3 regions of the Drancourtella sp. An57 genome follow, and region 2 is predicted to be linked to each of the others. Evidence: predicted binding sites of a transcription regulator. Region 2 holds the regulator's gene; each other region holds the start of a gene.
The links. The regulator Rex, encoded in region 2, represses fermentation and respiration genes when NADH is low (regulators of the CRP and FNR family bind a similar motif). The targets are predictions, from matches to a motif close to ATTGTTAANNNNTTAACAAT.
Positions count from the first base shown of each region.

Region 1: the regulator Rex is predicted to act here: its motif matches at 5,510-5,529, upstream of adhE (bifunctional acetaldehyde-CoA/alcohol dehydrogenase).
Region 3: the regulator Rex is predicted to act here: its motif matches at 6,038-6,057, upstream of B5G11_RS15435 (glycerol dehydrogenase).

Region 1 covers NZ_NFHY01000020.1:29,860-40,526, forward strand. The annotation lists gene ftsH (ATP-dependent zinc metalloprotease FtsH) at 1-1,143, opposite strand, end outside; gene B5G11_RS14110 (GNAT family N-acetyltransferase) at 1,251-1,760, opposite strand; gene B5G11_RS14115 (aminoglycoside phosphotransferase family protein) at 1,892-2,644, opposite strand; gene adhE (bifunctional acetaldehyde-CoA/alcohol dehydrogenase) at 2,837-5,449, opposite strand; gene B5G11_RS14125 (bL17 family ribosomal protein) at 5,700-6,227, opposite strand; gene B5G11_RS14130 (DNA-directed RNA polymerase subunit alpha) at 6,333-7,292, opposite strand; gene rpsD (30S ribosomal protein S4) at 7,332-7,925, opposite strand; gene rpsK (30S ribosomal protein S11) at 7,942-8,337, opposite strand; gene rpsM (30S ribosomal protein S13) at 8,370-8,738, opposite strand; gene rpmJ (50S ribosomal protein L36) at 9,013-9,126, opposite strand; gene infA (translation initiation factor IF-1) at 9,242-9,460, opposite strand; gene B5G11_RS14160 (KOW domain-containing RNA-binding protein) at 9,486-9,734, opposite strand; gene map (type I methionyl aminopeptidase) at 9,735-10,511, opposite strand; gene B5G11_RS14170 (adenylate kinase) at 10,514-10,667, opposite strand, start outside.
Region 2 covers NZ_NFHY01000002.1:147,401-158,067, forward strand. The annotation lists gene B5G11_RS02300 (NAD(P)H-hydrate dehydratase) at 1-1,390, opposite strand, end outside; gene B5G11_RS02305 (redox-sensing transcriptional repressor Rex) at 1,487-2,137, opposite strand; gene abc-f (ribosomal protection-like ABC-F family protein) at 2,284-4,203, shown strand; gene B5G11_RS02315 (NADP-dependent isocitrate dehydrogenase) at 4,285-5,484, opposite strand; gene B5G11_RS02320 (GntR family transcriptional regulator) at 5,507-6,154, opposite strand; gene B5G11_RS02325 (2-isopropylmalate synthase) at 6,173-7,561, opposite strand; gene B5G11_RS02330 (hypothetical protein) at 7,710-8,120, opposite strand; gene ilvA (threonine ammonia-lyase) at 8,139-9,353, opposite strand; gene ftsY (signal recognition particle-docking protein FtsY) at 9,384-10,337, opposite strand; gene smc (chromosome segregation protein SMC) at 10,361-10,667, opposite strand, start outside.
Region 3 covers NZ_NFHY01000026.1:16-10,682, forward strand. The annotation lists gene B5G11_RS15395 (hypothetical protein) at 221-484, shown strand; gene B5G11_RS15400 (hypothetical protein) at 486-860, shown strand; gene B5G11_RS15405 (TetR/AcrR family transcriptional regulator) at 1,027-1,611, shown strand; gene B5G11_RS15410 (flavodoxin domain-containing protein) at 1,631-2,161, shown strand; gene B5G11_RS15415 (hypothetical protein) at 2,225-2,530, shown strand; gene B5G11_RS15420 (RNA polymerase sigma factor) at 2,537-3,019, shown strand; gene B5G11_RS15425 (hypothetical protein) at 3,003-3,755, shown strand; gene B5G11_RS15430 (AraC family transcriptional regulator) at 3,850-4,764, shown strand; gene B5G11_RS15435 (glycerol dehydrogenase) at 4,903-6,006, opposite strand; gene B5G11_RS15440 (RNHCP domain-containing protein) at 6,161-6,592, opposite strand; gene B5G11_RS15445 (hypothetical protein) at 6,971-7,504, opposite strand; gene B5G11_RS15450 (hypothetical protein) at 7,497-7,724, opposite strand; gene B5G11_RS15455 (GTP pyrophosphokinase) at 7,738-8,643, opposite strand; gene B5G11_RS16410 (hypothetical protein) at 8,747-8,902, shown strand; gene B5G11_RS15460 (hypothetical protein) at 8,880-9,317, shown strand; gene B5G11_RS15465 (hypothetical protein) at 9,561-9,884, shown strand; tRNA gene B5G11_RS15470 (tRNA-Phe) at 10,015-10,087, shown strand; tRNA gene B5G11_RS15475 (tRNA-Gly) at 10,091-10,161, shown strand; gene B5G11_RS15480 (methionyl aminopeptidase) at 10,241-10,667, opposite strand, start outside.

The DNA.
Region 1 (10,667 bases), on a different contig from region 2:
AGCAGCCTCATTGACAATATTGGCAAGCTCCGCACCGGAAGCACCTGCTGTCATCTTGGCAATCTCGTTAAAGTCCACATTATCAGCGATCTTGATCTTCTTTGCATGGACTCTCAGAATATCCGCTCTTCCCTGCATATCCGGAAGCTCAACCGGAATCCTCCGGTCAAAACGCCCCGGTCTTAACAGCGCCGGGTCCAGAGAATCCGGACGGTTCGTTGCCGCCAGAATCACAACACCTTTGGAACCGTCAAAACCATCCATCTCTGTCAGAAGCTGGTTCAGCGTCTGTTCCCGTTCGTCATTGCCGCCAATCTGTCCGTCCCTCTTTTTACCGATGGTATCGATCTCATCAATGAAGACGATACACGGCGCCTTCTCGTTCGCCTGTTTGAAGAGGTCACGCACTTTGGCAGCGCCCATTCCGACAAACATCTCTACGAACTCCGATCCGGAAATGGAGAAGAACGGAACATTTGCCTCTCCGGCTACTGCCTTGGCAAGCAGCGTCTTACCGGTACCAGGAGGGCCTACGAGAAGGGCTCCTTTCGGCATGGAAGCACCGATCTCTCTGTATCTTGCCGGATTATGAAGGAAATCAACGATCTCACTTAAAAGCTCCTTGGCCTCCTCCTCACCTGCCACATCCGAAAAGTGAATTCCGGAGTCGGACTGAACATAAATCTTGGCATTGCTCTTTCCCATTCCGAACGCCATGGAATTCGGCCCGCCCATCTTGCTTGCCATTTTTTTCGAAAGCCAGTTCCCGATAAACAGAAAGATGGCAATCGGAATAACGTAGGAAAGCAGCAGGCTCATCCATACCGGCATCTGCTCTTCGATATTCTGGGAGAATTTCGCTCCCGCATCATGAAGACGCTCCACCAGTCCGGGATCATTCATCACACCGGTCTTGTAGACATGTTCCTGATTCTTGTCCGTAAAAACGATTTCTGTATCCTGAACCTCCACAAGTCCAATCTCTTTATTTTCTGTCATCGTCATAAATGTGCCGTAATCGACTTCTTCCGTCCTCTGCTCCAGTATGTTCGGGAACAACAGCCCGTTCAGCAGAAGGATGACTACCGCAACCACGAGCGCATATATGATAAAAGGTTTTCTAGGTGATTTAACTTCTTTCATTGCGTATCTCCCTTCATTTTCTTGTTTTAGTATAGCATGGCGTCTGTGTAGAAACCATGGAAGAAATCTAAAGCTTTTCTAAAAAAAGTATATACTTTCTTACCACTTTATAACAACTTTTCATAGGCATAGCGCAGATCTCCGGTTACAAGCCAGATCCATCCACAGTAGGAAAAACCGTTCTTTTTCAACCAGTTCTGCATGATCCGGTTGTCCGGATGCGTATCAATCCGAATACTCCCGGCTCCATGTTCTCTGCCCAGATCCTCGGCTTTTTTCAAAAAACTGCCGGCTGTTCCGCGCCTTTTGTAATCGCTGTGTGTAGCGATTCTGTGAATGACGACATAGTCCGCATCCGGTCCCGTCAGCCATTCTCCTTTCTCTATCTTTTCATATGTACTCTCTCTTTCAGGAGAAAGCACCGCTGTACCGATCAGTCTCCCCTCTTCTTCTGCCACGTAGCTCTGTCTCTTCCGGATATCTCCCAGAAGGACTTCTTTGTTTGGATAGCCATCCTGCCACTGATTGATCCCGCTCTCTTTAAAAAGCTTCTGGGCCATCCTGATAATTTCCATGACCTGTTTCAGATCCTCCTTTTTTGTTTCTCTGATTACCATATTTCGTCCCCCTTTTATGTCTTTCCATTTTATCACGTTTTTCCTCCGGATAAAACCAGTCTTTCTAAAGGTCCCGGCCGAAATAAATACGCCGGACCCGCAAGGTCCGGCGTGTGTAAATTCATAATCATTTACTGATAATCGAAGATATCGATCCATTTCATAAGGAAATCTTGTTCCATCGTATGTTTCTTTGTAAGCTGTGCTGCCGCAACGATCGGAAGCCACTGCTGTACGTACTGTTTTGCCGTATCGCTCTTCCTGCAGAACAGATCCATGTATTTGTCAGCGAGCTTCTGATCCTTCAGTGCAAACAGAAGGTAGGTCATGGCTGCATCCGCACTTGCGTTTCCCTGTGTGGCATGAGCCCAGTCAACCACATAGAGGGATCCGTCTTCTCCTACGATCACGTTGCTTGGATTGAAATCACCATGGCATACTTTGTGATGCTTTGGCATGCTGTCCAGTCTTGTCAGGAGTTCATATCTGGTCGTAGCATCCACCACATCTTTCAGACTGTTGATCTGGCGGTTCAGTTTGTCTTTGAGTTTTCCTAAAAGCGGTGCTGTCTTGCTGTGAATCTCAAGCTGAAGATCCACAAACTGCTCCATGTACTCGTCCATCTTATCCGGATTTTCCTGCATCAGCTCTTCGAGTGTCTTTCCCTCTTTATAATCAATGACAAGTGCCCATTTTCCATCAATTTCATTTACACTTTTTACCTTTGGAATATTTAACCCTGTCGCCTCGACTCTTGCCTGATTGAGCGCTTCATTAAATACATCTTCCTTTGGATGAGATGGTTCAAAAACTTTCGCGATCCCCTCGTCGCAACGGTATACTTTTTTGTATGGGCGTTCTACGATTACATTTTCCAGTTTCATAAGATTACCTCCTGTCTGTCAAAACTGATCTTCGATTTATCCTTATTATACCATAACATTCTTATATTGGTAAATTTTTTAACAAACTTTTCGTTATTTTATATATTGACTGCACATTTTATACGATTTTTTTACAAAATATGCAAGGTGCGCAATTCCTGCCACACCTTGCATATGAAGTACGAATATCATTTAGTTGCCGTAGTAGGATTTCAGGTAAAGCTCTTTGATTTCGCTCATCAGCGGGTATCTCGGGTTTGCTCCTGTACACTGGTCATTGAATGCCTGTTCTACCATTTCGTCCAGTGTAGCGAGGAAGTCTTCTTCCTTGATTCCCCATTCTTTGATCGTTTTCGGAATTCCGATTGCTTTCTTTAATTCTTCCAGTTTTTCACAGAATAATTCTACTGTCTCAGCATCATCCTTGCCGCAGATTCCTGCAAATCTTGCTGCCTCAGCATATCTTGCCTGAGCGTGCGGATACTGGTACTGTGAGAATGTTCCCATCTTAACCGGTACTTCTGCAGCATTGTAGCGGATTACGTTTGTCAGAAGCAGCGCATTTGCCACACCGTGCGGAATGTGGTGGAACGCACCAAGTTTGTGAGCCATGGAGTGGTTCAGTCCAAGGAATGCGTTGGCGAATGCCATACCTGCCATACAGGAAGCGTTTGCCATCTTCTCTCTCGCAATCGGGTCTGCTGCTCCCTTTTCGTAAGCTGCCGGTAAGTAGTCAAATACTGTCTTGATTGCCTTTAATGCAAGACCATCTGTATATTCTGTAGCCATGATGGATACATATGCCTCGATCGCATGTGTCATAACGTCGATACCGGATGCACTTGTCAGTCCTTTCGGCTGTGTCATCATGTTGTCAACATCAACGATCGCCATGTTTGGAAGTAATTCGTAGTCAGCCAGAGGCCATTTTACACCTGTGTCAGCGTCTGTGATGATCGCGAACGGTGTCACCTCGGAACCTGTACCTGAAGAAGTCGGGATTGCTACAAAGTAAGCTTTCTCTCCCATCTTAGGGAATTTGTAAACTCTCTTCCGGATATCCATGAAGTCCATAGCCATGTCTTCAAAGTTTGCTTCCGGATGTTCATACATTACCCACATGATCTTTGCTGCGTCCATTGCGGATCCGCCGCCGAGAGCGATGATTGTATCCGGCTCGAATGCTCTCATCTGGTCTGTACCTTTGAGTGCGCACTGTAAAGTCGGGTCCGGTGCCACTTCGTAGAAGCATGTATGCTGAATTCCCATCTCATCGAGTTTCTCTTCGATCGGTTTTACATAACCATTTTTGTATAAGAATGTATCAGTAACGATAAATGCTTTCTTCTTGTGCATCTCTGTTCCGAGCTCGTCGAGAGCCACCGGCATACATCCTTTTTTAAAGTAAACTTTTTCAGGTGTTCTGAACCAAAGCATATTCTCTCTCCTCTCGGCAACTGTCTTAATGTTGATCAGATGTTTCACTCCTACGTTTTCGGATACGGAGTTGCCTCCCCAGGATCCACATCCAAGTGTCAGAGACGGAGCAAGTTTGAAGTTGTATAAATCACCGATACCACCCTGGGAAGAAGGTGTGTTGATCAGGATACGGCAGGTCTTCATTGCTGCAGCATGTTTAGCCATTTTTTCTTTCTCTGCTGTATTGATGTACAGGGAAGAAGTATGTCCATATCCACCGTCTGCAACAAGCTGCTCTGCCTTTGCGATAGCCTCGTCAAATGTCTTCGCTTTATACATTGCAAGTACCGGAGAAAGTTTCTCATGAGCAAATTCTTCAGAGATATCTACGGATTCTACTTCACCGATCAGGATCTTTGTATTTTCAGGAACGTCTACTCCTGCAAGTTTTGCAATTGTGTATGCGCTCTGTCCTACGATCTTCGCATTCAGGGCACCGTTGATAATGATCGTTTTTCTTACTTTTTCGATCTCATCCTTCTTTAAGAAGTAGCATCCGCGATAAGCGAATTCTTTCTTTACTTCTTCGTATACACTCTCCAGAACAGTTACGGACTGTTCAGAAGCACAGATCATACCGTTATCAAACGTTTTAGAATGAATGATGGAGTTTACAGCAAGTTTGATGTCTGCTGTCTCATCAATAATTGCCGGTGTATTTCCTGCACCTACTCCAAGTGCCGGTTTTCCGGAGGAGTATGCAGCTTTTACCATTCCAGGGCCGCCTGTAGCGAGGATAATATCAGCATCTCTCATGACTTCATTTGTCAGTTCCAGAGACGGAACATCGATCCATCCGATAATGCCTTCCGGAGCACCTGCTTTGACAGCTGCGTCAAGCACAACTTTGGCTGCCGCAATCGTACATGCTTTTGCACGTGGATGCGGGCTGATAATGATTGCATTTCTTGTCTTTAACGCAATCAGTGTCTTGAAGATTGCTGTAGATGTCGGGTTTGTCGTAGGAATAACAGCGGCAATCAGACCGATTGGCTCTGCAATCTTTTTGATTCCGTATGCTGTGTCTTCTTCGATCACACCGCATGTCTTTGTATTTTTATATGCATTGTAAATATATTCAGCCGCATAGTGATTTTTAATAATCTTATCTTCGACAACGCCCATTCCGGTTTCTTCCACTGCCATCTTTGCCAGCGGGATACGAGCCTTGTTAGCTGCCATTGCTGCTTCAAAAAAGATCTTATCGACCTGTTCCTGTGTAAAAGTAGCAAATACCTTCTGAGCTTCTTTCATTGCTTTGATTTTTTCAATAAGAGCTTCCACATTGTCAATAATTGCTGGTGCTTCTTTTTTCTTTGTCGCCATGCTTATCTTCCTCCTAAACTCTAAAACGTTTTTATCGTTTCACTGTGCTTAGTATAGTTCATCGTTAATTATTTGTCAATTCATTTTTGATAATTTTTTAACGAAGAAAACTCTTTCTACTTTTTGCATAAACGAATGCCTGATTTTATGATTGTCTTCGTCATTTTTCCGATTACTTTATGACTGTAACTCATTTCTAAAACATAAAAAACGGCTTTCCATAAAAGGAAAACCGTTTATGTTCTCAATATTAAACTAACTCGATGAATACTTCCATCGCAGCGTCACCTTTACGCTGTCCAATCTTTACGATTCTTGTGTAACCACCGTTACGTCCTTCGTATTTCGGAGCGATCTCTGTGAATAATTTTTCAACAAGATCTACTTCCTTCGGAGCTTTCTTCTTTCCGTCTACAACTTCTTTAACCGGAACGAGAACTTTCAGCATCTGGCGGCGTGCATGCAGTCTGGATGGAAGATCTTTTTTGATCTTCTTCTCAACTTCATCGTAAACGGTTACTTTCTTTCCGTCTACAACTTCTTTCACGCGCTTTCCGTCAGCATCTTTACGTGCAACTTTTGCTGTTACAGTTACTTCTTCGAAGTTATCTTTTTCTTTTACAGCCATTGCAATCAGACCTTCAGCGATTTTGCGGATTTCTTTCGCTTTCGCTTCTGTTGTTCTGATTCTTCCATGATTTAAAAGAGCTGTAACCTGATTTCTTAACAGAGCCTTTCTTAAATCACTTCTTCTTCCAAGCTTTCTATACTTTGCCATTGTTCTTTTCCTCCATTATTTACATCTGATTATGCATCTTCGGGCTTACTAGTCAAATGCCCTGCCGCGCACATCGGGCTTACCGGCAGGAAATTATCTTATTCTCTATTCCTCTCCCTGGCTGAGTTCGAGGCCGAGTTCTTTCAATTTTGCTAACACTTCTTCTAAAGACTTACGTCCCAGATTACGTACTTTCATCATATCCTCAGGAGTTCTGTTTGTCAGCTCTTCTACGGTATTGATTCCAGCTCTCTTCAGGCAGTTGTAAGAACGAACAGAAAGTTCCAGCTCATCGATACTCATCTCAAGAACTTTTTCTTTCTCATCATCTTCTTTTTCGATCATCACTTCAGCAGCCTGAGCCACTTCGGAGAGATCAATAAAGAGCTTCAGATGTTCGTTTAACACTTTTGCCGCAAGGCTGACTGCCTCATCCGGAAGCAGGGTACCGTTTGTATATACATCCAGCGTCAGCTTATCATAGTCTGTAATCTGTCCGACACGAGTATTCTGTACAGTCAGATTTACACGCTCTACAGGAGTGTAGATAGAATCAATCGGGATCACGCCGATCGGAAGATCTTCCTTCTTGTTCTTATCCGAGCTTACATAACCTCTTCCTTTTGTGATGGTCAGCTCCATGTAAAGCTTGCTGTCTGCTCCACCGTTCAGCGTAGCAATGACAACATCCGGATTCATGATTTCAATATCAGAATCCACCTGAATATCAGCGCCTGTTACAACGCCTTCTCCTTCAAATTCGATATAAGCTGTTTTTGGTTCGTCTGTTTCTGAAGTGTTTTTAATCGCCAATGTCTTCAGATTCATGATAATCTCAGTAACGTCTTCCTTCACTCCCGGAATGGAACTGAATTCATGAAGTACACCATCGATCTTTACCTGGCTAATTGCAGCTCCAGGCAGAGAGGACAGCATAATTCTTCTCAGACTGTTTCCGAGTGTTGTTCCGTAGCCTCTTTCCAGCGGCTCCACAACAAATCTGCCGTATCTTTTATCTTCTGACATTTCTGTGATTTCGATATTCGGTTTATTAAAATCAAACACTATAAGTTCCCTCCTGCTATCAGCACGTTTTACGGGTTATTATTTAGAATATAATTCGACGATCAGCATTTCATCAACCGGTACATCGATCTCATCGCGTGTCGGAAGTTCCTTTACTGTTCCTTTTAAGCTTTCTGCATCTACATCTAACCATGCCGGTACAAGACGTCCTGCTGTTACCTCAAGGATATCTTTATATCTCTGAGAACCTTTGCATTTCTCTTTGATTTCGATTACATCGCCGGCCTTTACAAGGTAGGACGGAATGTTCACCTGCTTGCCGTTTACGAGTACGTGCTTGTGATCAACGATCTGTCTTGCTTCGCGTCTTGTTCTGGCAAATCCCATACGGAAGATGATGTTGTCAAGACGTGTTTCAAGAAGGATCATCAGGTTTGTACCTGTCATACCGTTCATCTGTTTTGCTCTCTTGTAGTAGTTACGGAACGGTTTTTCTAATACGCCGTAGATGAATTTTGCTTTCTGCTTTTCACGTAACTGAAGTGCATACTCGCTCATTTTTCTATTAGATCTTTTTAACTGTCTTTTGGACTTTTTATCAATTCCTAAATAAATCGGATCCATTCCGAGGGAACGGCATCTTTTCAGAACCGGAACTCTATTTACTGCCATGCTCTTTTCCTCCTAATTAGACTCTTCTACGTTTTGGTGGGCGGCAACCATTGTGTGGTACCGGAGTTACATCTTTGATGCTTGTTACATCAATTCCGCATGCCTGAAGCGCACGGATTGCTGCTTCTCTTCCTGAACCTGGTCCCTTTACCATAACGTCTACTGATTTCAGACCATGTACTAATGCTGCCTTAGCTGCTGTCTCAGCTGCCATCTGTGCTGCATATGGAGTAGATTTCCTTGAACCTCTAAATCCCAGACCGCCGGCACTTGCCCATGATAAAGCATTTCCCTGTGCATCTGTCAGAGTAACGATTGTGTTATTGAAAGATGACTGAATATGTGCCTGTCCATGTTCAACGTTTTTCTTGACACGTTTTTTTGTTACTTTCTTTGCAACTTTCTTTGCCATTTAAACTAACCTACTTTCTTGAATATTGTGTACTATTTCTTCTTATTTGCTACTGTTCTCTTCGGACCTTTTCTTGTTCTGGCATTTGTCTTTGTCTTCTGTCCACGAACCGGAAGTCCTTTTCTATGACGGATTCCTCTGTAGCATCCGATTTCCTGTAATCTCTTGATGTTCATAGCGATCTCTCTTCTAAGATCACCTTCAACAACCTGAGTTTCATCGATAACAGAGCTGATTCTCTTAACTTCTTCGTCTGTCAGATCTCTGCATCTTGTGTCAGGATTTACTCCTGCTTCTGTTAAGATACGGTTGGAACTTACTCTTCCGATTCCGTAGATGTAAGTCAGACCGATTTCTACACGTTTGTCTCTTGGTAAGTCAACACCTGCAATACGAGCCATACTTGTTTTCCTCCATTTTTACATGTTTTGTTTCATATTGTCTTTAACTGGGGCATACCGTATTTGACGGAATACTGATGTGCCCAGGCATATCCGGTATGTTAAATATGCCCTTTCCGGCAACCTTTGGGTTCATGACTGCCGGTATTAGAAGCAATATACAATGGCCCATCCTGCGGTGCCTTGTATATTTAAAATAGCGCTACACACCGCCTGGCGTGTCACACTATCAGCCGCCTAATTCATGTTCCAAATCACTGCTTTGTCAGCCTGATTAGCCCTGACGCTGTTTGTGCTTCGGATTTTCGCAGATAATTCTGATACTGCCTTTTCTCTTGATAACTTTGCATTTTTCGCAAATCGGTTTTACTGATGATCTAACCTTCATGTCAAATCCTCCTTTCATACCTTGTAAACCTACTGTTGCTGCCGTTTGTGCGGACTTCGCCCACGAACGGCATCTAATATTATAGTTTTTCTCTCTTCAAAAGTCAATACTTTTTTTATTTATCTCTCCAGATAATTCTTCCTTTAGATAAATCATACGGTGAAAGCTCCAGAGTTACTTTGTCCCCCGGTAAGATTTTGATAAAATTCATGCGGAGCTTTCCACTAATGTGTGCAAGCACCTGATGTCCGTTTTCCAGTTCTACCTGGAACATTGCGTTTGGCAGTTTCTCAACAACAGTTCCTTCAATTTCGATTACGTCAGCCTTTGACATGCTGTTCCTCCTTTTTGAATCCCTTTTACATGTGTTCTTTCTGATATTTTTTTATGAATGAACGGATGGAAATATCCGTCATTTCCTTCTCCTCCAGCTTTTCTTTGATCAGCTGGACATGCATGACTTTCTTTGCTTTCGGTCTTGCCATAGTCCGGATCTCCCCGTCCGAAAGCAGAAGCATCTGATCTCTTTCTTCTATTATAATATAAAGCTTTCCTTTGTCATGCCCTGCAAGTGATCTCACAAGCATTCCCGGTTCATAACTTAACATCTAAGTCTCCTCTTTGCCCTCTTCCTCCGACAATGTCAAAATTTTCGGTTCTCCCTCTGTAATCAGAATGGTATTTTCATAGTGTGCGGAAGGTTTCCTGTCTTTTGTCACCACAGTCCAGCCATCCCTCATCCATTTGACATCCGCTGTCCCAAGATTAATCATCGGTTCAACCGCAAGGGTCATTCCTGCCTTCAGCCTCAGTCCTCTGCGCGGCATTGCGAAGTTTGGAATCTGGGGATCTTCATGCAGCTTCGTTCCGATCCCGTGGCCGCAAAGTTCCCTGACAACTCCATACCCGAAATATCCGGCATATGTTCCGATTGCGCGGGAAATATCATATAAATGATAACCCTCTTTTGCATATTTCATACCTTCAAAGAAACTTTGCCTCGTCACTTCCACGAGTTTTCTGACTTCTTCTCCCGCATCTCCCAGTATATGCGTCCTGGCAGCATCAGAATGATAGCCTTTGTAAATAACCCCTGCATCCAGAGAAACGATATCTCCTTCTCTTATGATTCTGTGCCGGTCCGGAATTCCATGTACGACTTCCTCATTGACAGATACACAGATCGAAGCCGGATATCCATTATAACCGAGGAAGGAGGGAGTGCATCCGTAACTTCGGATGATCTCCTCCCCCAGATGATCAATATCAGCGGTTGACATCCCCGGCCGGATTCCCTTTCCAAGTTCCCTGTGAACTTCTCCAAGAATTCTTCCGGCTTCCGTCATCAACTCTATCTCGCGGGCTGATTTGATTTTCACGGACATTTTTATTCTCCAAGAATTTTTACAATTGCTGCGAATACGTCGTCAATGTCGACTGTTCCGTCTACTTCACGCAGAATACCTGCATTGTTGTAGTAGTCAATCAGCGGCTGTGTCTGCTCATGGTATACGTTCAGGCGCTTCTGAACTGTTTCCGGT
Region 2 (10,667 bases):
CCGCAGCGTCAAAGCGGTCCATTCCAAGGGCCAGGCAGCCTGTAATCATACCTGCAAGTACATCCCCGGAACCTGCTTTTGCCATCGCACCGTTCCCGGATGTATTCAGATATGGAATCCTGCCTTCTCCTGCCACAACTGTTCTGGCATCTTTTGCTGTTAGTATTATATTATAGGTTTTGGCATACTCTTGCGCAAGTCCAATCCTGTTTTTTTTCGTTTCTTCCGTCGTTTTCCCAAGAAGACGCGCGAATTCCCTGATGTGAGGCGTAAAGATCAGGCTGCTTCCCGCTGCTTTTAGATATGTGTTTCTTCTTTCTTCTTCCATTCCGGAAATTAGATTCAGGCCATCCGCATCCATCACGCAGTATTTTCTGTGCGTGCCCAGATACACGAGCAGATGTTCTATTATCATACCGGCCTGTATATCCGTCCCCAGTCCACATCCGGCGCAGATCACATCCGCCCAGTTCAGAAGTTCCTCCAGCTGGTTTTTCAGATCCTCTCCGTAAGGCGTTATGACTGCTTCCGGCAGGGTTGCCTGAAGTACTTCCCGGTTGGATTCCGGCGTCAGTATACGTACCAGTCCGCTTCCCATCCGGTATGCCGCCTTCGCGGAAAGAATCGCGGCGCCTGCCATGCCCTGGCTTCCGGTAATCATCAGCACTTTTCCGTAAGTTCCTTTATGTGCATCGTCTTTTCGCTGCGGACAGAGCCTTCCTACGTCCTTTCTTTCATAAGTCAGATACCGTGTTCCTTCCACGCCGCCGCGCAGATAAATTCCGATATCTTCCACACAGACCTTTCCGGCGCAGAAAGCTCCCGGATACAGAACCATCCCTGCCTTCTGGTATGCAAATGTCACCGTCAGATCCGCGCGAAATGCCGTCCCCAGAATCTCTCCGTTCCCCGCATCAATTCCGGACGGAATATCCACCGCTATTTTCGCTGCGTCCAGTCTGTTCATCTGCTCCAGAATCCCCGCGTAGCGCCCTTCGACCGGCCTGCTCAGTCCGATACCAAATACAGCATCAAATACAGCCGTGTACCTTCCCTCCGGGATTTCCCGTTTTACGGTTCCTCCGACTGCCTCAAAAATCTGAATCTGTGTCTTTGTCTCTTCGGTACAATGGTCCGGATTCCCAACCAGTACGGCAGTCACTCCGTATCCTTTTTCCAGAAGCAGTCTTCCCACTGCAAACCCGTCGCCTCCGTTGTTTCCGCTTCCGCACACAATCAGGCTTTTCGACAGGTTAAGCCTCTCCCTTTCGGCTGCCTCTACCACTTTCAGAGCCGCCCGTTCCATCAGGACAAGAGACGGAATCCCGATCGTCCCGATCGTGTATGCATCCGCTGCTTTCATTGTCCTGCCATCAATGATATATTTCATCTTTACCGCTCCTTTCCCCGCTTTCATTCCGGGATACAGAAAAAAGACGCGGAGTCCCGCATCTGTTGTACGAATCTCTCACGTCCTTCTTTTCTCTTATTTTTTCTTCTGATGTTTTTCCTCATAGCGGAGTACATTGTAGGAGAGCCGCATCAGACTCTCGGAAAGATGTACGTTTTCCACAACAACATTATCCGGAAGATTCAGATCCGTATGCGCAAAATTCCAGATTGCACGGATACCGTTTTCCACGAGCATATTGGCTACTGCCACCGCCTTCGTCTTCGGTATCGTCAGAATCGCAATTTCAATGTCATTATTCCTGATGAAACTTTTCAGCTCGTCCATCATACGGATCTCGATTCCGCGGACCGTAACACCTGCCAAAGTCGGGTTGACATCAAACAGACCCTTCAGCATAAATCCGCTGCGCTCAAAAGCGGTATAGTTTGCCAGCGCCTGTCCAAGGTTTCCGGCTCCGATAATAATCATATTATGTTCTCTGTCCAGCCCCAGGATCTTTCCAATCTCCGAGTGCAAATATTTCACATTATATCCATACCCCTGCTGACCAAAACCGCCGAAATTATTCAAATCCTGGCGGATCTGGGAAGCAGTGACTTTCATGCGTTTGCTCAAGTCGTTGGAGGAAATGCGCTCTACACCGTCTTCCAGTAATTCTCCCAAGTATCTGTAGTATCGAGGCAGTCTTCTGATAACTGCCTGAGAAATTCCTCTTCCTTCCACTTTTAGCACCTTCCTGTTCTTTTCAATACTTTTATTATATGTAATACTTGAAATAAAGTCAAACTTATTATGGGATTTTATGTTGTATTTTGTACAAATTCCGTTATAATGAATACGGTACTTTTGTTTTATCAGAGGAGGATACTATGATACTTGCATGTCACAATCTGGAAAAATCGTTTGGGGACCAGGTCATTGTAAGACATGGCTCTTTTCATATAGAGGATCACGAGAAAGCGGCTCTGACAGGTTTAAACGGTGCCGGAAAATCTACCATTTTGAAAATGATTACCGGAGAGATTCCGGCAGATTCCGGGGATATTATTCTCGCAAAAGGGAAACAGCTCGGGTATCTTTCCCAGCATCCCATGACGGACAGCACACGTACAGTCTATGAGGAAATGCAGACTTCCAAACAGTATCTGATCGATATGGAAAGCCAGATCCGCAAAATTGAGGCTGAGCTTCAGACTTTATCCGGATCCCATCTGGAGGACAGGCTTGCCGCTTATCACAATCTGACTTCCCGGTTTGAACGGGAAAACGGCTATGCCTATCAAAGTGAAATCACCGGAGTCCTGAAGGGACTGGGATTTACAGAAGAAGATTTTGAAAAGCCGGTCGCTTCCCTTTCCGGAGGGCAGCGAACCCGTGTTTCTCTGGGAAAACTTCTGCTTACCAAACCGGATATTCTGCTTCTGGATGAGCCGACCAATCATCTTGATCTGCATTCGATTGCATGGCTTGAGACCTATCTTCTGAACTACCCCGGAGCGGTCCTGATTGTCTCCCACGACCGGTATTTTTTGAACAGGGTCGTTACAAAGATCATTGAAATCGAAGCCGGCACGCTCACTATGTATCTTGGTAACTATCAGGAGTTTGCGAAGAAAAAACAGATGCTCCGGGATGCAAGGCTGAAAGAATACCTTAACCAGCAGCAGGAAATCAAGCATCAGGAAGCGGTCATTGAAAAACTTCGTTCCTTCAACCGGGAAAAGTCCATCAAACGGGCCGAGAGCCGGGAAAAGATGCTTGCAAAGATTGAGCGGATTGAAAAGCCGGTGGAACTTGCTTCAGATATGCATTTAAAGCTGGAGCCTTCTGTTGTCAGCGGAAATGATGTGCTCCGTGTTGATCACCTCAGCAAAGCTTTCCCGAATCAGACGCTCTTTGAAGACATCAGCTTTGAAATCAAACGTGGAGAACACGTTGCGATTATCGGGGACAATGGTACCGGAAAGACGACACTTCTGAAAATCCTGAATGAAGTCATTCCTGCGGATTCCGGAACTTTCACCCTTGGCTCCAATGTCACTATCGGTTACTACGACCAGGAACACCATGTCCTTCACATGGACAAAACGGTTTTTGATGAGATATCGGACGATTATCCGTCCCTTACGAATACCCAGATCCGGAATATGCTTGCAGCCTTTCTCTTCACCGGGGATGATGTCTACAAGCTGATTGGAGACTTGAGCGGCGGGGAACGTGGACGTGTCTCTCTTGCAAAATTGATGCTTTCCGAGGCCAATTTCCTCATTCTCGACGAGCCGACCAACCATCTTGATGTTGCATCCAAAGAAATCCTGGAGCACGCATTGAATGATTACACCGGCACGGTACTTTATGTTTCCCATGACCGGTATTTCATCAACGAAACTGCCACGAGAATTCTGGAACTGGTCAATCAGAAATTTGTCAACTACATCGGAAATTATGATTATTATCTTGAAAAGAAAGAGGAACTTACCGCTGTTTACGCTGCTCCTGCCGCAGCAGATACGCCGTCTTCCACAGACACTCAGGCTTCGGCCGGAAAGCTGGACTGGAAGGCTCAGAAGGAAGCGCAGGCGAAGGAGAGGAAACGCCAGAACGATCTGAAGCGGACCGAAGAGCGGATTGAGACTCTGGAAACCCGGTGCGGTGAGATCGATGAACTGATGACCCACGAAGATGTATATTCCAATTCCGTCCGGTGCCAGGAGCTGGCAAAAGAAAAGGACAACATCACAGCAGAGCTTGAGACTCTCTATGAACAGTGGGAATCTCTCGCGGAATAAGAGCAGCAGAAAAGAGGCCGAAGCCCGTTTATAACACGGGTCTGCCTCTTTTTCTATGCTCTCTTTGATTTTGACTTCTTTTTATGCAAGCCGTTTTGCGATGGCTTTGATAAAGTCTTCGCTGTTTAATACAACCGGATCTTTCAAAGTCGTTATCAGCGCCAGGTCTTTTGTCATTTCGCCCGCTTCGATGGTATCGATAGTCGCTTTTTCAAGCCGGTCCGCAAACTCCTGAAGCTCCTTGTTTCCATCCAGTTCTCCGCGCTTTCTGAGAGCCCCGCTCCATGCAAAGATCGTTGCCACGGAGTTGGTGGATGTCTCCTCCCCTTTCAGGTGTTTATAATAATGTCTCTGAACTGTTCCATGAGCTGCCTCGTACTCATAGTATCCATCCGGTGAGACAAGAACGGACGTCATCATGGCAAGGGAGCCGAATGCGGAGGAAATCATATCACTCATAACATCTCCGTCATAGTTTTTGCATGCCCAGATATATCCGCCTTCTGATTTCATTACACGTGCCACCGCGTCGTCAATCAGTGTGTAGAAATACGTAATTCCCGCCTGTTCAAACTGCTCTTTAAATTCCGCGTCAAAGATCTCCTGAAAGATATCCTTGAATGTATGGTCGTATTTCTTTGAAATCGTATCTTTCGTTGCAAACCAGAGATCCTGTTTCGTGTCCAGTGCATAGTGGAAACAGCTCCTTGCAAAACTTTCGATGGACTTGTTGATATTGTGCATTCCCTGAATGATGCCGGGTCCGTCAAACTCATGGATCAGTTCTCTTGTCTCGCTTCCGTCCTCAGCGGTGTAGACAAGCTCTGCCTTTCCTTTTCCAGGGATTTTCATTTCCGTTCCTTTATACACATCCCCGTAAGCATGTCTTGCAATGGTGATCGGTTTTTTCCAGTTTCTGACGCACGGCTCAATTCCTTTTACGACAATCGGTGCACGGAATACGGTTCCATCCAGAATCGCACGAATCGTCCCGTTCGGGCTCTTCCACATCTCTTTCAAATCATATTCTTCCATCCGCGCTGCATTTGGGGTGATGGTCGCACATTTTACGGCCACTTTATACTTTTTCGTTGCAAGCGCACTGTCAATCGTCACCTGGTCATCAGTCTCATTACGGTGTTCCAGCCCAAGATCGTAATACTCCGTATTCAGATCAATAAAAGGCAGGAGCAGATGATCCTTGATCATCTTCCAGAGAATTCTTGTCATCTCGTCTCCATCCATCTCAACGATTGGTGTCTGCATCTGTATCTTTGCCATCATACCATCCCTTTCTTTTTTTTTAGATTTCTTCCAGATGTAAATTCTGAACAACATGGCGGATATGCTCTTCCATCAGTTTCTCCGCCCTGTCTTCATCCTTGTCCCGGATTGCCGAGAGGATCTCCGAATGTTCCCTGATGGATTTTTCCGCACGGTTTTCCACTTTAACGGACATCCTCCTCGCCATCTGGACATAGCGGTGGAAATCCGTCAGTACATTTTTCAACATCCTGCTTCCGCAGGCTTCATAAAGGATAAAGTGGAACTTTCCGTCCAGAGTGGAAAGCTGTTCGGTCATCCCCTTTTTCAGATAAAATTCGGAGAGAAGAATCATCTCTTCCATCTCGTCAATCTGCTCCTTCGTAATCCGTCTTGTCGCAAGCCGGGCCGCAAGCCCTTCCAGCCTGGACCGGATCATATAGATATCCTGAACGTCCTCCCTGGAAATGCCGTTGACATACGTGCCTTTGTTTGGAATACTGGTCACCAGTCCTTCCAGTTCCAGCTTCCTGAAGGCTTCTCTGACCGGAGTCCTGCTGACTCCCAGCTCTTTTCCCACGGTCACTTCCCGGAGTTCGTCTCCTTTTTGATATTTCCCGGAAAGGATCTGTTCACTCAGTGTCCGAAACACCTTTCCGCTCAAAGAATAATCTTGATATTCTTCCATGACTGTTACTTCCTTCTATTAAAGAATGATTGACTTCTCACGGCAGATTTCCGTGATCTTCTGAACCATTTCTTCGTCCGTCATCACAGTTACACGTCCGTCGTCATACTGCTTATCCACCCATTCCTTCACTGCCACAACCAGCTCGGAGTCTTTTCCGACTTTTCTGTCCTCCGGAAGCTTGTAGTAGGTATTGATCCAGTGGGCAATTCCTGCGATGCCGGATGTGTTGGACACTGATACTACGGCCGGCCGGTTCAGAAACTTTCCGGTGTCAAAAATATTGTAGATCTCTTCGTTTTTCAGAAGTCCGTCCGCATGGATTCCGGCCCTTGTCACATTAAAGTTCTTTCCCACAAACGGCGTGTGCTCCGGAATATGGTAGCCGATCTCCTTTTCATAGTACTCGGCAAGCTCTGTGATGACAGTCGTCTCCATGCCGTCCAGTGTTCCCCGAAGCTGCGCATATTCAAATACCATTGCTTCCAGTGGTGTATTTCCTGTACGTTCTCCGATTCCAAAGAGAGAACAGTTTACGCCGCTTGCTCCATAAAGCCATGCGGTCGTTGCATTGCTGACTGCCTTGTAAAAGTCATTGTGCCCGTGGAACTCGATGAGTTCACTCGGTACTCCGGCATGGATCATCAATCCGTAGATTATACCCGGAATAGACCGCGGAATCACCGCTCCCGGATAGTTGACTCCGTATCCCATCGTGTCACAGACACGGATTTTAATCGGAATCTGATATTCTTCCATCAGATTCATCAGTTCCAGACAAAACGGAATCACGAAACCGTAAATGTCTGATCTTGTAATATCCTCCAGATGGCATCTCGGGCTGATCCCGATTTCCAGACACTGACGGATAATCGAAAGATAATGGTTAAGCGCCTCCCGCCTTGTCATCTTGAGTTTATAGAAAATGTGATAATCGGAACAGCTTACAAGAATCCCTGTCTCTTTCAGTCCGATCTCTTTTACCAGCTCAAAGTCCTTCTTATTTGCCCGGATCCAGCTTGTAACTTCCGGAAACTCATATCCTTTCTCCAGACACTGGTAAACAGCATCCCTGTCTTTTTTACTGTAAAGGAAAAACTCACTCTGACGGATCTTTCCCTTTGGACCGCCCAGACGGTGCAGGTAGTCATAAATCGTCACAATCTGCTCTGTCGTATACGGCGCTCTGGACTGCTGCCCGTCACGGAATGTTGTATCCGTAATCCAGATCTCGTCCGGCATTGAATGCGGTACGATTCGATCGTTGAACGCGATTTTCGGAACTTCGTCATATGGAAACAGATTCCTGAATATATTCGGCTTATCTACGTCCACCAGCGGATACATATGTTCTTCGAGCTGCAGTAAATTATTGTGATGGTTCATGTAAACTTTTCTATTATCCATTTTATACACTCCTTTTCGCTTTGTATAATTGTATACAATTATACAAAGTATGTCAACCCGAAGTTTGATATTTTTATAACCAGCGAAGTTTTCTGATAAACAAAAAGGATCCTGCGCCATGCAGGATCTCTTTCCAGTTTAAAAGTAGTTACCTTCTCTTACGTTCATATTTGATTTTTGTCCGAAGATAGTTCTCAAAATCCAGAAACTGCATTTCTTCGCTTTCTCCGCTCAGGGCGTAGTCCATGCTCTGGGCGGCAGCCTCCAGCAGGTCTTCTGTTACTTCCGGACGGTTTTTCTGAAGAATCGAGAGCTTTTCTTCATTGGAATCTGCCTCCAGAAATCGGAGAAGCAGATCCGATGTATGCCCGTTTTCTGCTTTTTGGAATTCTTTTGTAAAATCAGGAACCGGAACAGCATAGAGGGTCTTCTCTTCCTCCTCTTGAAAAATCAAAAGCTCTTCCATCGTCTGCCAGTGTCTGGACGTGCCGATGAAACGGTAGATCGTGCCCTGCTGATCGGTGTATAAGAAACCTGTTTCAGGCAGTTTTCCCGGCAATCTGCTCCCTCCTTTTCTTTAATACAGTTTTGTTGTAACCAGCTTCGGACGGAATCCGTTGTTTTCCAGAGCCTGCAGAATCTCATGTTTGTGCTCTGTTCCAAATGCTTCCATGGTTACTCTCAGCTCTACAGCCGCATTTCTGTTTGTGCTTACAAACTGGTTGTGTTCCAGCTTGATGACATTGCCCTGTGCGTCCGCGATAGTCTTTGCCACGCGTACCAGTTCGCCCGGCTTATCCGGAAGCAGAACAGAAACAGAAAAGATCCGGTCTCTCTGGATCAGTCCGTGCTGTACGATGGAAGCCATGGTGATCACATCCATGTTTCCTCCGCTCAGGATGCAGACTGCCTTTTTCCCTTCCAGATTCATCTGTCTGAGCGCTGCTACAGAAAGCAGACCGGAATTTTCCACAACCATCTTGTGATTCTCTACCATATCCAGGAAAACGCCGATCAGGTCATCATCATCGACTGTCAGTATCTGATCCACATTTTTCTGTACATACTCAAAGGTCTGGCTTCCCACGCGTTTTACCGCAGTACCGTCCGCAATCGTATTGGCGCTTGGAAGGGTTACCGGTTCTCCTGCTTTCAGAGCTGCTTTCATACTGGCTGCTTCTGAAGGCTCCACGCCGATGACTTTGATCTTCGGATTAAGCATCTTTGCAAGGGTTGCTACACCTGCAATCAGTCCGCCTCCTCCTACCGGGACAAAGATATAATCAACAGTCGGAAGCTCCTGAACGATCTCCATGGCGATACTTCCCTGGCCCGTCGCTACATCCAGGTCGTCGAACGGATGGACGAATGTGTATCCATGCTCTTCGGCAAGCTCGTAGGCCTTGTCACATGCATCATCATAAACATCTCCGTAAAGAACGACATCCGCTCCCAGATTCTTTGTTCGGTTTACCTTGATCAGCGGCGTAACGGTCGGCATAACGATTGTTGCCTTGCATCCGAACATCTTTGCCGCGTAGGCAACGCCCTGGGCATGATTTCCTGCGGAAGCCGTGATCAGTCCTTTCTGCTTTTCCTCCTCGGACAGCGTACTGATCTTATAATAGGCGCCGCGGATTTTGTACGCGCCCGTATGCTGCATGTTTTCCGGCTTCAGATAAATCTTTCCACCTGTTTCCTCGCTCAGGTATTCACTGTAGACCAGTTTTGTCGGATTTGTGACTTTTTTTACAAGCTCACTTGCTTCTTCAAATTTTTCCAATGTCATCATGGCTGTAACCTTCTTTCCTCTGTGTCATGTTTATTCTGTTTCTTCCTCCGGATGCTCCTCTGTCGTAAAAAGGGCATTGACAAAATCATCGGAATCAAATTTCTGCAGATCATCGATACTTTCTCCGACTCCGATATATTTGACCGGAATGCCAAGTTCCGACTGAATTGCTACCACAATTCCCCCTTTTGCGGTTCCATCCATTTTTGTCAGAACGATTCCCGTAATGTCTGCCGCCTCCGCAAACTGTTTTGCCTGCGAAAGTGCGTTCTGCCCTGTTGTTCCATCCAGAACCACCAGGGTTTCTCTGTACGCGTCAGCATACTCTCTCTCAATGACACGATTGATCTTTTTCAGCTCTTCCATCAGATTCTTTTTATTATGAAGACGCCCCGCCGTATCACACAGCAGAACATCCGCCTTCCTTGCCTTTGCGGCCGCAACCGCATCGTACACGACAGCTGCCGGATCAGAGCCTTCCTGTCCCCCGATAAACTCTGCATTTGCCCGGTCTGCCCATTCTTTCAGCTGTTCTCCCGCCGCGGCACGGAATGTGTCCGCCGCTGCGATCACAACTTTTTTCCCTTCACCGCGAAGCTTCCCTGCAAGCTTACCGATGGTCGTCGTTTTTCCTACCCCGTTAACTCCAATCACCAGTACTACGGATTTCTGATTTTCAAACTCATATGCTGTCTCCCCGATCTGCATCTGCTCCTTGATACTGTCAATCAGAAGCTGTTTGCAGTCAGCCGGATCCTTGATATGCTGTTCTTTCACCTTTTCTCTAAGGTCATCAAGGATCGAATAGGTCGCCTTGACGCCGAGATCTCCCATAATCAGGATCTCTTCCAGCTCTTCATAAAAGTCTTCATCAATTTTGGAAAACCCGCTGAACAGGCTGTCAAGGCCGGAAACGATATTCTGCCTTGTTTTTGTCAGGCCTGACACAAGCCGCCGGAAAAATCCCTTTTTTTCCTCTGCCATAGTCTCTTCTACTCCTTTATTTTTTATTTGCTGAGCTGGTTTTCAAGCAGATCTACTGAAACCAGCGTAGAAACTCCCTTCTCCTGCATCGTAATTCCATACAGTCTGTCCGCTGCTGTCATTGTTCCTCTCCGGTGGGTAATAACAATAAACTGCGTATTTTTCGTCAGTCTGTGAAGATACTGCGCAAACCTTGTAACATTGGAATCGTCCAGGGCTGCTTCGATCTCGTCCAGCAGACAGAACGGCGACGGTTTCAGATTCTGAATCGCAAAGAGAAGCGCGATCGCCGTCAGCGCTTTTTCTCCACCGGAGAGCTGCATCATATTC
Region 3 (10,667 bases), on a different contig from region 2:
ATATATTCATAAGTCTATTATGCAGGAAAAACACATAAAAAGAAACCCCCAATTCCCCCATGAATGGGGGCTAGGGGGCTGAAGTGTCGAAGACACTTTTTTATGTTATTGGTGACTATAGTGGTTTTTAATATTTCGCAAACAAAACGGAAATGTTTCGCCAATATTCGGGCTGTATTCTTATACCATCAGATGAAGATAAATGAAGGAGGAAAGGATAATGGCAAAATCAAGGCTTGTAAAGGCGAATGAAAAAATAGCAGAAAAAGTAGTCGGCGGCTACAAAAAGATTGAGGAAGGAGTAGTCGGCGGTTACAAAAAAATCGAGGAAGGCGCCGTCGGAGGGGTCAATAAAATCTCGGATTCTTTTGTGGATCAGTTCCTGACAAAAGACGGGGAGTCAATTGAAGAGGCGAAAGCCAGACTTGCAGAAGAACAGAAAGAACGGCAGATGAAAGCAATGAAGAAAAAGGAGAGAGTATAGCATGAAGAAAAGTAGTTTTGTAGCAATGATTTTGGGAACTATCGGGGGAATCTTTTTTGCCCTTGGAATGTGCATGGCATTGATACCGGAGTGGAATGCGTTTCAGCCGGGAGTTGTAATGGGCACAATTGGAGCCCTTGTGCTTCTGATCATGATGCTGGTATGGAGAAAAATGGAAAATAAAGCGCCGATCCATCTGTCGGGAAAAACAATCGGAACGGTTCTGCTTGGAATTATTGGAGCATTGACGCTTGGCGTAGGCATGTGTCTGACGATGGTATGGAGCAATATGATTGCAGGAATTGCAATTGGTCTGGCAGGAATCATTCTTTTGTTATGTCTGATCCCTCTGACAAAAGGATTCAAAGAACAGTAAGGAAAAATCCTGTACGCTCTGTTTGTGGTGGCGGTCATCACCCTGGTTTTTGTGGGAAACGTGATACTGGGATAAAAAGCAGAGATTGATATTGACATTAGTAACATAGTGAATATAAAATAGTTATATAAATAATTTATATAACTATTTTTTTATGGAGAAAAAGATGCCGAAACAGAGAATTACAAAAGAGATGGTCGTGGAAGCGGCGTTTGAAATTGCAAGAAATGACGGAATGGAGCATGTACTGGTCAAGAATATTGCGGAAAAGATCGGCTGCTCTGTGCAGCCGATCTACAGTTACTGTAGAAATATGGATGGACTGAAGGCTGATGTGACAGGCCGGGCGTTGGAGTTTGTGCGGGAATTTGCAGCGGCGCATATTGACCCGTCAGATCTCTTTGCCAGCACAGGCAGAGCGTATGTACAGCTTGCAAAAGAGGAGCCGAATATATTTAAGCTGTTCATTCTGCACCGGAGAGAAGGAGTTTCCTCTCTGGATGAACTGTATCAGAAAGAAACAGATCCCCAGACCTCCGGATTTATTGCAGACGGGCTGAAAATCAGCAGGGAAGAAGCAAAGAAGCTTCATCTGCATATGTTGATTTATACGATCGGCATCGGGACAATCTTCTGTATGACAACACCGGGCATTTCGACAGAGGAAATTTTTGAGCAGCAGGAAAAGGCGTATCAGATTTTTCTGAAAGAGACACTTGAAAACAAGAGAAACGGAAACCAGCAGGGATAGTGTTCAGTGAGGGATGATTATGGGCAGAGGAATTATCTTGTATCAATCAAAATATGGAGCGGCCAGAAAATATGCCGGATGGATCAAAGAGGCGACAGGCTTTGAGGCGGTGGAAGTGAAACAGGCCGAAATCGGTGAAGTCATCCGGTATGACGTAATTATTTTATGCGGAGGCATTTATGCATCCGGCATAGCGGGCATTTCGTTTCTGCGGAAACACTTTGACAGACTGAAAGAAAAACAGGTTATGGTGTTTGCGGTCGGGGCATCTCCGTACGATGAAAAAGCACTTGAGGAAATAAAAACGGTAAATTTGAAGGGAGAACTCGCATCCATCCCTCTTTATTACGGAAGAGGAATGTGGGATGAAGAGAAAATGACATGGAAAGACCGGACCCTGTGCAGGATGTTGAAAAAAACGGTAGCCAAAAAGGATCCGGACACCTACGAGCCGTGGATGAAAGCGCTGATGAGTGCGGACGGGAAACAATGTGACTGGGCAGACAGAAGTTATCTGGAACCGATTTTAAAAGATTTGAAAAAAATTTGAAAAAAATGAATGGAAACACTCCTTTGAATCGTATTAGAGATGAAAGACAAAGGAGGGATTGAGATGAAGAAAATTGTAGCAGGAATTCTGGCGGCAGTAATCGGAGTATCGGTGGCTGCATCCGGGGCTGTAAAGGCCGGAAACAGACAGGAGACTTCAGCCGGCTGGAACAATGGGATCTGTGTAAACAGCTCGGTATGTCCGAACCATCATAACAATACAGGTGACTGTGCAGGAGCGGGAACCTGTTATACAGATTCCGATCATGATGGTGTCTGTGACAATTATCAGAATAAAATCTGCAATAATGCAGAAGGACACCATATGCACCACCAGAACAGTGGATGCAGGGGAGGACGAAACAGGTAAACATGTATGCAAAGTGAACGAGAGGTAAACAGGGCGATTGAAAGGTATTCGGATATGGTCAGAAGAATCTGCCTGATCCACCTGCAGAATAGTGCTGATACCGAGGACATATTTCAGACGGTTTTTCTGAAATATGTCCTTCGTTCCATGCCGTTTGAAAATGAAGAACATGAAAAAGCCTGGCTGATCCGGGTGACAGTAAATGCCTGCAAGGATCTGCGCAGAAGCTTTTTCAGGAGCAGGACGGTCTCGCTGGATTCACTCCTGGAGATGCCGGCTCCGAACCGTCAGGACCACAGAGAAGTGCTGGAGGCAGTGCTGTCTCTTCCGGGAAAATATAAAGATGCGGTCTATCTGCATTATTATGAGGGATATACAGCGGAAGAAATCGGGAAAATTCTCGGGAAGAAAACCAATACGGTTTACACGATGCTGACACGTGCGCGGGCACTGTTAAAGGAAAAGCTTGGAGGTGAGGAGTACGGATAAGAGAATAAAAGAAGCGTTTGATCAGATTCACGCAGACGAAGAGCTGAAAGAACGCACAAAACAGTTTCTTAGAGAAAAAACAGATGGATACAAGAAAAAGAGAATTCGTTCCTACCGTACCTGGATCCCGGTGGCGGCATGTCTGGTGATTTTTCTGATTGCAGGGGGATACTGGAGCTTTTTCCTTCCGACAGCGGCGATTCAGATCGAAGTGAATCCTTCGCTGGAAATGGAAGTCAACCGCTTTGGTAGAGTGCTTTCTCTGGAAGGGAAAAATGAAGACGGGGAAAGACTGGCCGGGGAATTAAACCTCCGATTTATGGATTATGATGAGGCGGTGGATGAAATTCTACAAAATGAGCAGATTGCGGCACTTTTGAATCAGAATGAAATTTTATCTGTGGTTGTTATAGGAGAAAACAAGCAGAGTCAGGATATGATGGCATTTGTGGAAGAACTGGAACAGACACATCACAATATCGACTGCTGCCATGCGACAGAAAGCGAAGCGCAAGAAGCGGAAGAAGCAGGACTTGGATATGGCAAATACAGAGCATATCTGGAATTGAAGGAGCTGGATCCCGACATAACGACGGAGGAAGCGGCCAATATGACCATGAGAGAACTTTATGAGAGGATCCGGGAACTGGAAGCGGATGGTGACACACAGACAAGTACCGGAACCGGAGGAAGCGGACAGGGAAAACATCACCATCATGGACATAAAAATGAATAGTGAATATAAAAAACAGCAGATTTGGAACAGCAATTTTATTTGGTGCGTCCTATACTAAATGTACCACGTGGAAGAAACAATAGGAGTGAGGTATATGGAAGCAGGAACCATTATTCGGAAAAGCAAGGAGTATATCGAAAAGCATATTGATGAAGTGCTGACAGTGGCAAAGATCGCTGGGACGGTTGGATATTCAGAATATCATTTTTCAAGAATCTTCCGGCAGGAGACTGGAGTTTCTGTGATGGAATATGTAAAAAGTGAAAAACTCCGAAGGGCGTCCGGGGATATACGGAATGGAGCGAAGATTGTGGATACAGCTGTAAAATATGGCTGGGAATCTCACAATGGATTTACGAAAGCATTCAAAAAAGAGTTTGGTTACTGCCCGGCCTTACTGCGAGCCATGGTTATGAGTATGAAACAGTTAGGAGGAAAAAATATGAACGAGGGAATGACTGGAAGACCAGAGGAACATGCTGAAAAACAAATGCTGTTTGAAAAATTAAAAGAGAGGGTTTTGACATTGAATCCGGAAGAAGATGTGAGAAATCTGGAGCAGATCTATCTCTACGCATGCCAGATTTATCAAGGAATGAAGCGGTATTCCGGCGATGAATATATTACACACCCGCTCCACACTGCGCTTTTACTTGCGGATATGGAGGCGGAGCCTGAAACCATTCTCGCAGGATTATTTTGCGATGCATTGAAAAAGACAGAAGCCACAATGAAAGAATTAAGGAAATATCTTCCGGAGAAAACAGCTGATCTGATTGAAGCAAAAGCAGCGGAAGAAGCGGATATGGAGACAGATCTTTTGGAACAGGTCACCTTGCTCCGGCTCGCCGAGCGTCTTCATAATATGAAGACGATTGAATGGATCGATGAGGAACAAAGAAAAAAACGGGCAGCTGAAACCATGGAAATTTTTCTTCCGTTGGCTGAAAAGACGGGCAATCATGAGATTGCAGAGGAACTAAAAACGCTGGCGGAAGAGAATTTGTAACGATGATGAATGTTTCTTTTAATGGGCATAATACAGCGGCAGGCGCGATTCATATGAACCACGCCTGCCGCTTTGTAATATGGGAATATCTAGAGGCATCATTCTTGCCGGACGGCTGTTTAAAGGTAGGATACGAACTTATTTTTCCTTTTCCGCAAGTGCCTCTTTTCCAAGAGCGTCCGCTGCAACGATAGCTGCGTAGAGCTGATCCGGAGTGACGTCCGCTACCATGTTGTGGATGGATTCACCTTCTACACAGGATTTCTCGGCGATAATGCGGATCTCTTCGTCTTTGGTGATACCGATTTCTTCCAGTGTAACAGGAAGGCCGACTTCCATACAGAAATTCTGTACTTCCTTGAATTCTTCTTTAGATGCCCGTTCCAGAACAAGCTGTACGAGGGTGCCAAAAGCAACGCAGTTTCCATGCGGAGCGCTGTGGCCGCCAAGTGCGGTAAGACCGTTATAGAAAGAGTGGGCAACGGCAAGTCCTCCGTTGTCGGCACCGACACCGGAGAGGTAAACATTGGCTTCGATAATGGCTTCCAGTGCCGGAGTTACCACATGGCATTCGCATGCCTTTTTTGCAGAAGCACCGTATTCTTTCAGTGTGTCATAACAGAGCCGGCAGAGAGCCATGGCTGACTGGGTAATTCCGCCGGATTCCAGGCTCGGAGCGTCTGTGCGCTCGCATGCGCGTGCTTCAAAATAAGTTCCGAGGGCATCGCCCATGCCGGCAACCAGGAATCTGACCGGCGCATTAGCGATGATGGCACTGTCTACAATGACGGCTTCCGGGTTCTTTGGATAGAACAGATAACTGTTGAATGTTTCATCATCATTGTAGATAACAGAAAGACCGGTGCATGGAGCGTCTGTCGCTACAACGGTTGGTACAATAACGACAGGAAGCTTTTCGTAGTGTGCTGTCGCTTTTGCTGTGTCAATTGCGGAACCGCCGCCCACACCGACGACGACATTCAGATGGTTTTCTCTGACGATTTCCCGCATTTTTTCGATCTCCCCTGTACTTGAAACTCCGCCGAAGATTTCGTACTGGCGGACGTCGGATGTCCCTTCAAAACTTTTTTCGATCTTGTCGTGAGCCATCTTATATCCGCTTCTGGAGCAGATAAACAGCCACTTATCACCAAGACTGGTCATTTCCTTGTGGAATTGCAGCAGAGAATCTTTTCCCTGTACATATTTTTGAGGTGCACGCATCATTCTAAGTCTAAGCATATGTAAGACCTCCCTTTCGTCTTGCGTTTACTTTGTTATTTCTTTGACTATCAGTATAAAATATCTGATGTGAAAAGCAAGATGAATTATTCTGAAAAAAATATGCATAATTACGAATAATTTGTGCAAAAATGAAAACTTATACACATTAAAACTATTTGCGGGACAGCGTTCCGTCTCCACCCATGAGGAGTGTCAGTTCTTCAATCCTTTCCAGCGGGAACGGTGGCAGACACAATGGTTTCATGGCGATGGAAATGAGCTTCATTGGATTGTCATCGGCGGCAATCCGGTTGGATGAAAGCTTTCCGCAGCGGCGGCAGCGGTGGATGATGGCCCATTCGCCGTTTTTGCGGGTCCAGACTGCGATCGGGTCCATGATGCCTCCGCAGTCAGATTCCCTGTCTCCCGGTTCGATGTCCACATGCAGGCTGGACAGGCAGTTCGGGCAGTGGTTGCGGTGGTCCGTTCCTGCGCCTGCTGAAACGACCGGGCGTCCGCACACCTTACAGGTGAAGCTGTCCTTGCACGGGTGGGTTTTATAATATCCTTTTTCGTATTTTTTCTTTTTGTTTTCACGATTCATTGTCAGTTATCTCCCTTACACAAATACATTTCTCGTTGCTTTCCATTGTCTGTGCAGGGCAATAAAAAAAGATAACTCCTGAAAGATGAGTTATCTCATGTACCGATATGCGGCCGCCAGGCATCTCCGGTATGCGGACATGCTCTTTCTGACAGCGCAAAAAACACTTTTCTTCTGAGAAGTGCGATCCGATTTCAATCGTAAAAAAGAGTACAATAAAAAACTCATCATCTTTCAGATGAAAACAAAATTTATTGCCCTGTTATTTACGATTCGCCGACATCCACTTCTCTCCCTTCTGCTTTAAGATTTTTTTTATCATATCATATGGAAGTGGAATTGTAAAGAAAAAACGCCGTTTTCAGGCAGTGACAGCCCCTATGAATGGATCAGCTGCCCTGCCTGAAAGCCCATAATGACGAGCTCCAGCATTTTCGGATCATAGTCTCTGTATTTTAGAAAATAGTAAAGGGTATCCAGAAAGTTGAGGAATGCTTTTTTGGATGCTTCATCCAGAATCACGGATTTCTGGTCGCGTGTCAGGAAAGAAGCGATCCGTGTAAACGCGAATTTTTCGTTGAGGAAAGCCCAGAACTCCTCTTCGCCGTCGGTCTTCATTACCTGAAAAGGTTTCCGGCGAAGAAGCCAGTAGGTTTCATAGGCAAGCACCTTCCGCTCACTGATGTGCCTCATATGGTGAAATTCCTTCATGCGTGAAATATCCGTAAAATAATCCATGACTGCATGGGTTAGAATGGTTTCATCGATCCGGACGCTGTCGTGGATGCCAAGGCTTTCCAGAAATACAATACATTCTTTATAAAGCGAAGAGTAACGGTTCTTGATGACCTGTTCGGAAAATTCGGCCACGATATCTTCGTACTGTGTGTAGATGGTCTCGATATCATTCATGATGATCTGCTCCTTCCAGTTTTATAATATCAAAAAACAGCTTGGATTTTACAAAATCGCAGTAGGAATTCAACTCGATATCCTCAATGGTGCTGTAACGGACGTGAGAGGTACTTCCAAGCAGGTGTTTGCGGATCTTTCCGCTTTGGATACGCTCCATCATGCGGTCGGCAGACTGGCTGATCGCCTCGGGAATGCCCGGCAGTGGTCTCTGATTCATGGGAATCCCTCCTTTATTCTTTTACGATGCTGTCAATGGCATCCTGTACTGTCTGTATCGAACTCAGATCAACTTCGTTCAGCTTTTCTTTTGGCTTTTCATAGTCCAGCCTTGGGTTGACAATCGTCTGTTTCGGCTTGAAATTTTCGCTTGAAACATCACAGAGCCTTTTAAAGAAAGAGGCCATTTCATCACCCATTCCGGAAAGCCGGTTTAAAAGCTCGGAAAATTCCGTGAGCATCGGGTCGCTTTTCTTATAAGGATAGAGAATGTGATGGTCGATCTCTCCCCATCCCTCCTCGAAAAGAGTACGGATCTGCACTTCCATGTATACACCCTGATACTTCAAAATATAGTGGACAGAGCGGTAATGCTTCCGGTCGAAGATATTGTCGCTGGAGATCCAGTCGGAATAAATATCACTGAAATCTCCCAGACGCATGTGCACTTTTGGCGGTTCGGCCATATACCGGTCTTTGTCAGCGTGATAATCAGAAATACAGTTGTGGATATAAAGATCCGGATTGTTTTCAAAATGCTGGATCAGATATTTATGGAAGATCACCCAGTCTTCGCGGTACAGGATCAGTCCGCGGAACCCGATCGTGTCAGTGACAAACTTCATGTAATTCTCTTTTGTGAGCGTACGGTATTTCAGATAGTTTTCGCAGCGCTTCCGGATGATTTTCTCCACAAGATGCCATGGTGTCTTCACACGGGTACGGTAAGAATGAAGTCCCGTTCTCTGATCCTTATTTTTAATAAATTCCTGTAGAAATTCGTCCCGGATACGCTGAAGCTCAGGAAGACGTTTGGCATAGTCCTTTGCGATATAGCACAGATCATCCCAATCAAGTCCCGCCTCGCGAAATTCATCTTCGCTGATCGAAAAACGTTCCAGAAACTCTTTTTTTAACATAAGATCATATCCTTTGATTCCGTTCAATTCCCTGCTGGCAGGGTACCTCCCTATCATAGCATTTTCGAACCGGATTATCAACGTCCGGGGACGGAATGAAGGGATGGATGTTGAAAAAATGTGTGTGAAAAACATGCCTTGTGGAAAAGCAGCCGGAGCACTTGACAATGCGGAAAGGGCATGGCATGATAAGAGAACAAAAGCAAAATGGGCAGGGAGAGAGGAGGAAAAGAGATATGTTAGAACCAAAAGATTTTGAACAAATCAGTGGAATTATAGAAAAAACATTTCATCCAATCGAATATAGGCTCAAATGTGTTGAAGAAGAACTTGGCGGCGTTAGAAAGGAACTGGATGGTGTCAAAGGCGAAGTAAATGGAGTGAAGCAGGAACTGAATGATGTCAGAAGTGAAGTCGGCGGAGTAAACCAAGAGCTGAATGACATCAAAAGAAGTGTAGCCGGTGTAGAGAAAATAGTTAAAGATGTTCAACTGACTTTGGAAAATGAGACGAACAGGAATATCCAGATTATTGCGGAAGGACATCTCGACTTGAGCAGAAAGTTGGATGAGGCGGTTAAAATTGATAATGAAAAAGAAATTCTTAAGCTTCGGGTTAATCGCCTTGAAAGTGAACTTGAAAAAACAAAATCCAGACTTTCTGAAATTGCATAACTTTGGTTGAAAAATAACTGATCTTTGCGGGCCGATAAGCAACAAGGCTTCGGCCTGCACATCATAACTATCATTTGGATACAAGGTAATATCATCTAAGCAACAATTCTATTAAGCATTTTATCTGAAACAACAGAAATTTTACCCAAGATGTAATGAATCTTTAAGAAAAAATTCAGGACTCTCTGACCTGTTTTGTTATAATATTAGAGAAGGGGGAAGTTGTAAATGACGGTGTAGAAGATGAAAAGAAGGAAAAAGATACGTACGATAAAGACAAAAAAATTCTGGCTGTCGATCATAGCCCTCGTTGTAATTATTGGTGCAATGTACGTGCTGATGCTTCCGCAGGGGGCTGCGCGGTTTGCAATTCTCAGATCGGGCCATCCGATTGCGGCATTGACGTTATCGATCACGACAGAAGGGTATCCTCATGAGCTGGAAGACGGGCAGATCGGTTATGTACTTGTGGATGCACCGTACGACAGGGAGCAGGGTGATGTAATGGATACCTGGATGGTGTACCGGCATGGGATGATTTATGTGGGAGAGTATGACACTAGATAAGATAAATTGAACATATAATAGATATATTAGAAAAAATTCCGAAAAATAAATTGGAAAAATTGAAAAAAAGTGTTGACAAATCTAAGAGGAACCCATATAATAGTCCATGTGCCAAGCGCACAAGACAAATGCCCAGATAGCTCAGTTGGTAGAGCAGAGGACTGAAAATCCTCGTGTCGCTGGTTCGATTCCGGCTTTGGGCATACGCGGGTGTAGTTCAATGGTAGAACACCAGCCTTCCAAGCTGGATACGTGGGTTCGATTCCCATCACCCGCTTTTTTTATTGCTCAAAAGCAAGGCCGCCGTATCATCAAGTAAAGATGATGCGGCGGCCTTTTCTTTGCCCGGAACATTGCTATTTCGTCAGTACCTCGGCGCCGTCTTCTGTAATAAGCACCATGTATTCGATCTGTGCAGAGAGTCCGTCGTCTTCCGTGTAGACAGTCCATCCGTTGTCTTCATCGATAAAAAAATCCGGACTTCCTTCGTTGATCATCGGCTCGATGGTAAACATCATGCCAGGAACGAGAAGCATCTCGCTTCCCTTTGGTGTGACATAGCTGACCCATGGCTCTTCGTGGAACTCCAGGCCGATGCCGTGGCCTCCGATGTCTTCCACAACGGAGTACCCGTTTGCTTTCGCATGGCTGTTGATAGCGTCTGCGATATCGCCGAGATGATTCCAGGGTTTTGCCTCTTTCAGTCCGAGCTCCACACATTCTTCAGTGACACGTACGAGACGTCTGGCACGCTCGCTGACTTCCCCGATGCAGAACATTCTG